2 regions of the Agarivorans gilvus genome follow, and region 2 is predicted to be linked to the other one. Evidence: predicted binding sites of a transcription regulator. Region 2 holds the regulator's gene; the other holds the start of a gene.
The links. The regulator ArgR, encoded in region 2, controls arginine synthesis, uptake and breakdown. The targets are predictions, from matches to a motif close to ANTGAATANNTATTCANT.
Positions count from the first base shown of each region.

Region 1: argC (N-acetyl-gamma-glutamyl-phosphate reductase) is a predicted target of ArgR. The motif match lies at 1,987-2,004, and genes of this name have one in related genera.

Region 1 is NZ_CP013021.1:2,090,479-2,093,905, reverse strand. Features, by position in the region: gene ppc (phosphoenolpyruvate carboxylase) at 1-1,751, opposite strand, end outside; gene argC (N-acetyl-gamma-glutamyl-phosphate reductase) at 2,149-3,159, shown strand; gene argB (acetylglutamate kinase) at 3,168-3,427, shown strand, end outside.
Region 2 is NZ_CP013021.1:1,851,231-1,854,657, forward strand. Features, by position in the region: gene mdh (malate dehydrogenase) at 1-663, opposite strand, end outside; gene AR383_RS08650 (transporter substrate-binding domain-containing protein) at 842-1,552, opposite strand; gene argR (transcriptional regulator ArgR) at 1,742-2,209, shown strand; gene AR383_RS08660 (ABC transporter ATP-binding protein) at 2,357-3,409, opposite strand; gene AR383_RS08665 (ABC transporter permease) at 3,425-3,427, opposite strand, start outside.

The sequences.
Region 1 (3,427 bases), 240 kb from region 2:
CCGCCACGGCCGTGGAACAGAGTCAGGCTAATTTGGTGGCTTTCACAGATCGCTACCAAGGCCTCTTGGGCGCGGTATTGAGCCCATGATGCGGCTAATACGCCGGCATCTTTAGCAGAATCGGAGTAACCGATCATCACGTGCTGTTGACCCGAAATGTAACCGCGATACCAGTCAACCGATAGCAATTTGCTCATGGTGGCTGGGGCGTTATTTAAGTCATCTAAGGTTTCAAACAACGGCGCTACCGGCAAACGGAACGGGCAGCCCGCTTCTTGCAACAACAGTTGCACTGCTAATACGTCTGAAGGTTCACTGGCCATGGATATAATGTAAATACCCAAGGCTTCGCGCTCTTGTTTGGCAATAATGGCACAGGTATCGAGCACTTCTTGTACCGCGTCACTAGGTTCCCAATCGCGTGGGAATAGCGGGCGTTTTGAGTTTAGCTCTTGCAATAAGAAGTGCTGTTTATCGGTTTCATTCCAGTGAGCGTAATCACCCATGCCTAGGTAGCGGGTAATTTCTGAGAACACTTCTTCATGACGGCCGCTATCTTGGCGAATATCTAAACGCAGCAGATTAATGCCGAAACAGGCAATACGACGTAGCAAATCAAGTAAGGTGCCATCGGCAATAATGCCCATGCCACAGTCTTGTAGTGAGTAATAACAAAGTTCTAAAGGCTCACGTAGCTGCTCGGTATTAGTAATAATATCGCGTGCTTCGGTGTATTGGCCTTTTAACTTGGCGGTTAAGTAGTCGTGAGTTTCTTGTAGCTCGCTGCGCAGTATTTTTAACAAGGCGCGGTAAGGTTCACGCTGCTCGCCGGTTTGTTCGAGTAAGGCCTCGTTGGCATCACTCATCGACAGCTCACTCACTAGGGTCTGGATTTCTTTTAGGTAAAGATCCACCGCCACCCAGCGGCTAGAGAGTAATACTTCTTCGGTCACTTTGGCGGTCACGAAGGGGTTACCGTCACGGTCGCCGCCCATCCATGATGAGAACACCACTGGTGCTGCGTCTAGTGCTAAACGCATATCGAAGTGCTGGCCGAGCTTTTTATCTAGTTGGCGAACAAATTCGGGAACCGCCTGCCAGAGTGAATTTTCAATAACCGCAAAACCCCACTTGGCTTCGTCTACCGGCGTTGGGCGCTGCTTACGAATTTCATCAGTGTGCCAGGCTTGGTTAATTAGCTGTTCTAAGCGGCCCAATAGTTGATTGCGTTCTTGTTCTGGCAAATCAAGCTCTAACCAGTCTAAGCAGTTGTTTATGGCAACGTGCTTATTAATCAAGGTACGGCGAGTCACTTCGGTGGGGTGAGCGGTTAATACCAGCTCGATGTTGAGCTGGGCCACTGCATGGTGGATTTCAGCCTCACTGAGTTTTTCACTTTTTAGCTTGTTGAATACTTGATCAATAGGGTCTTGAGCACAGGTGCTGCCTTCGCAATTACGTGAAATGGTGTGGAATTGCTCGGCGATGTTAGCCAAGTTTAGGAACTGGCTAAATGCACGGGTTACCGGTAAGAGTTCATCGTCACTTAAGTTGCGTAGCAACTCGAGTAGTTGTTCACGGGCTTGATCATCATCATTGCGCGAAGCTTTCGCCAATTGGCGAATGGTTTCCACTTTCTCTAGAAACGCTTCTCCCATGTGGCTTTTAATGGTATTGCCAAGCAGCTGTCCGAGTAAATTAACGTTTCCTCGTAACGACGCGTTGATTTCCTGAGGCATATTCTGGCTCATCGTTTTTCCTTCACTGTTTGCGTTTGCTAGCGATTTTGAAATTTTTTTACTAAATCACCCTTTTTCTGATGCAAAAACATACCTAAAACTGCTCTCATAGTCAAAAAATGTAATTTAATTACATTTTAAGAGGTATATCTGCTTCAGTTCAGCCTTTAACTATAAGTCTTAAAACCGGCTAATAGAACCGCTAGTTACTTATAACTTATCTATTGTAATGATAGATTTGAGCAATGTTAAATAAAAATTCATTTTTATTGCATAAATTAATACCTATGTTATGCTCCGCATATAGTGAAGATGTGGCATATTTTAACGCTGAATAAATCAACAATTTTATTCATATCAGGCGAGGGATATGCGGCATGCGAAGAGCAGGAATCGAGGAATATACAGCATGTTAAAAACAGCGATTGTTGGCGCAAGTGGCTACACAGGAGCAGAGTTGGCCGGTTATGTTAGCCGTCATTCACACTTACAATTGGCGGGTTTATATGTATCTGAAAATAGTTTAGATGCCGGCAAGCCTCTATCTAGCTTACACGGTAAGTTACGTGGTGTGGTTGACTTACCAGTACAACCGCTAGTTGTAGCTGATATTGCCCAGCAGTTTGCTGATGTTGATGTGGTGCTGTTAGCCACAGCTCATGAAGTAAGCCACGACTTAGCGGCTAGTTTTTTACAGGCAGGTTGTCAGGTGTTTGATTTATCAGGTGCGTTCCGCGTGAATAGTGCCGAGTTTTATCAACAGTTCTATGGTTTTACTCACCAATTCCCCGAGCTGTTAGCGCAGGCGGTATACGGCTTGGCTGAATGGAATGCCGAGCAAATTAAACAAACGGATTTAGTGGCGGTGGCAGGCTGTTACCCCACTGCCGCTTTAACGGCTCTAAAACCCTTAGTGGAAGCTGGGCTAATAGACTCCGCCAGCAAGGTTGTGATTAACGCCACCAGTGGCGTTAGTGGGGCTGGGCGTAAGGCTTCTCTTACTACTTCTTTTTATGAAGTGAGTTTAGCACCTTACGGCGTATTTACTCACCGCCATCACCCTGAAATTGAGGCCCATCTTGGCCACCCTGTTATTTTTACTCCGCACTTGGGTAATTTTAAACGAGGCATCTTGGCGACCATGAATATTTGCTTAAAAGCCGGCACCACCGAGCAGCAAGTTAATCAGGCATATCAGCAAGCCTATGCGGATCAAAATATTGTGCGCATTCTAGAAGGGCAATGGCCGGCCATCAGTAAGGTGGAACATACTCCATTTATCGATTTGGCGTGGCAACAGCAAGGCGATGATTTAATCGTGGTATCGGCTGAAGACAACTTACTCAAAGGGGCGGCCAGTCAGGCGATTCAATGTGTCAACATTCGTAACGGTTTTGCCGTTACTGAAGCACTAATTTAAGGCTGAATATGAAACCATTAGTGATTAAGTTAGGCGGGGCGGTATTAAATAATGCCGAGGCCTTAAATAATTTATTTGTCGCCTTGCAGCAAGTTAAACAGGCCATCGTATTAGTGCATGGTGGTGGCGTGGTAGTTGAAGATGTTCTCAGCAAGATGGGCTTTGTTTCAGAGAAGCTTGATGGTTTACGGGTTACCCCTAAAGAGCAAATTCCCTATGTTGTAGGCGCTTTGGCGGGTACCAGCAATAAGTTGCTGCTAGCGCAAGC
Region 2 (3,427 bases):
GCCGCCACCGGCTTTAGCTTCAACCACTTCAGTACCCGCATTTTGAATACGTGTGGTCATCGCAGCGATTTCTTCATCGGTAAAAGAAATGCCTTCTAGCTGAGACAATAAAGGCAGAATGGTCACGCCACTGTGGCCGCCAATCACGTTCAGTTTAATGTCGGCTGGGTTTAAGCCTTTCGCTTCAGCAATAAAGGTCTCAGAGCGAATCACATCAAGCGTGGTCACACCAAATAATTTAGCGGGATCATAAACGCCAGCTTTTTTCAGTACCTCTGCGGCGATTGGCACAGTGGTATTCACTGGGTTGGTAATAATACCTATGCAAGCTTTAGGGCAGGTTGCAGCCACTTTTTCAATTAGGTTTTTAACAATACCAGCATTGATGTTGAACAGATCCGAACGATCCATTCCTGGCTTACGCGCCACACCAGCTGAGATTAATACGATGTCTGCTCCTTCTAAGGCTGGGCTAGGGTCTTCACCAGCAAATCCTTTAATCGCCACTTGTGTAGGAATGTGGCTCAAGTCAACAGCAACACCTGGGGTTACTGGAGCAATATCATATAGCGAAAGTTCAGAACCAGCGGGTAACTGGGTTTTTAATAGTAATGAAAGGGCTTGGCCAATTCCGCCTGCAGCTCCTAATACGGCAACTTTCATCCAACTTCTCCATGCTTTTTTTGTAGTGGTAGAGGGGACGTCTATAAAGACTCTGACAAGATAACGGAATACACCTAAAAATACAATTTGGTAACATTTTTAAAGCAAGTTAAAAACAGTAAAACCTTGCCTCTATCACACTTTAACAACACTGTATAAGACCTTGGTCTAACAGACTTTACTGTTTAAAATAGTGCTTGTATAGGCTTAGGTAGCGACCATTGTTTTTTAACACAGTAAGGGCGTGATTGATTTGTTGTAACAAACTTGGATTTTGTTTAGATACGGCAATGCCCAAGCCCCCTACCGGATATTTTGGCTCAACTTGAGTAACAAAACCTGTATGACTAGCAAGCCAATACTGCGCAGCAGCCGCATCTAAAAAAACCGCATCAATTTTACCTTGGCTTAAATTAGCCAGTGCTAGCTGATAACTCGGATAGGAAATTGACAATAATTCGGGGCGTTGACTGCGCAGAAAATGCTGAAAACTAGAGCCACTTTGTACCGCAATAACCGAAAAGTCAGCCAACTCAAACCCAGCATGACTAATGTATACCGCGGTATTTTCGAAATAAGGCTGGCTAAAGCTCACTTGCTCTAAGCGAGCATTGGTAATATCTAAGGCCGATATGGCTAAGTCATAATTACCCTCGGCCACGCTGTCCAATAAACTATCAAAAGGCTGATGGTAAAACTCACAGCGTCGCTTAATTTGCTGGCATAGCGCCTTGGTCAGGGCTATATCAAAACCCACAATCTGTTTATGTTCATTAAAGCTCTCGAAAGGGGGGTAAGAGGCTTCGGTTACCACTCGCAATGGCACCTCTTCGGCGACTAGCCAATTGCTAAATAGGAGGGTAATAAAAAACAAAAACTTAAGCCACATCGTTCGCTACTCGTTTAGGATGAACTGCTTATATTAATCTAGCTTAGCAAAGCCTCCCAACTAATTAAAAGTTCGCCATTGTTCAAATTTGTGCCCAAGCATGCATTTATATGCACAAATGTCGAATAAAGTTGATATAAGCCATAAACTTGGCGACAATAAGCACGGATTTATAAGCTCGGATCACCGATGAAATATAGCGATAAACAAGAACAATTAATTAAAGCCTTCAAGTCACTGTTGAAAGAAGAACGGTTTGGCTCACAAGCTGAAATTGTTACCGCCTTGCAAGAGCAGGGCTTCGAAAACATTAACCAATCCAAAGTATCCCGCATGCTGAGTAAATTTGGCGCGGTGCGTACCCGCAATGCGAAAATGGAAATGGTTTATTGCCTACCAGCAGAACTGGGGGTGCCCACCGTTTCCAGCCAATTAAAAATATTGGTATTAGAAATGGACTATAACGATGCATTGATCGTTATTCATACCAGTCCAGGGGCGGCGCAATTAATCGCCAGGCTACTTGACTCACTGGGTAAAGCCGAAGGCATTTTAGGTACCATCGCCGGCGATGACACCATCTTTATCACGCCAACCCGTGATGTTGCTATTGCCGACGTTTACCAGTCAGTAAAAGAACTATTTGAAGCTGGATAACTCACCTCAACGCTGTTCTAAGGCTCTTATTCAAGGCAAGTTGCGCAGTAATAGTGGGCTATTGTACGCAAACTTAACGCCGAGGATGGCTTTAAGGGCGGTACTAACCTAATCCAAGTTATGATTAACTCCCTATCTTCGCTAAAGCTAGGCTTTAGCGAAGATATATGCCGCCTCTGTCGCTACCGACAACCACACCTTGGTTCCGGTACTCGCCTGCCAATGATCACGCATACGCGCATGTATTACTCGCTCAGGCATACTAGGTAACTGTAATCTAAAGTGCGTTTCATCACCCATGGCATGAACCGAAATCACCCTCGCTTCAACGTACTGACTGTTTTCTAGTTGGTGCACCACGATATCTTTTGCCCGTACAATTACGTCTACAGCCTGAGCTTCGGCTATCTGCTCGGTCAAAAAACACCCCAAAGGCGTATCAACTCTGCCTTGCTTCACATAACTTTCAAAACGGTTGCTCGGCCCAAACAAAGCAGCCACAAAAGCATTTGTTGGTCGTTGGTAAATCTCTTGAGGGCTATCATTTTGCACAATTCTCCCCTGCTCCATCACCACAATTCTATCAGCAATAAACATCGCCTCTAAGGGATCGTGGGTAACCATCACCGCAGGAGTATTGCTTTTTTTCAAGACATCGAGGGTTTCTTCACGTACTTGTTGACGTAAGTGTTCATCTAAGGCAGAAAAGGGCTCGTCGAGTAACAAAGTGCTCGGTTCTGGCGCTAGCGCGCGAATTAAGGCCACCCGTTGCTGCTGGCCACCAGACAAGGTGTGAGGGAAACGTTCCAACAAACCCTGCATGCCCATGGAGGTCAAACTGTCTTCAATCCACTGCTTTCGCTGTGGAATATTTTGCTGTTTACGTAAGCCGTACTCTATATTCTTACGCACGCTCATGTGTGGAAACAAGGCATAGTCTTGAAACATCATGCCAATACTGCGCTGCTCTGGTGCCATATGGATCGCTTGCTCTGGCGCGGCAACTAGCTGTTGCTGCAAATATAACTCACCACTTTGTAGGCGCTCTAAACCCGCAATTAAACGTAACAGCGTGGTTTTACCGCAACCAGAAGGCCCCAATAAGGCTACGATTTGATTGCTTTCCACCTCAAAATTAATATCCCTTAAGGCCTGTTGCTTTCCGTAAAAGTGATTAACTTGTCGTAAAACAATACTCATTATGTTGTTACATCCTTA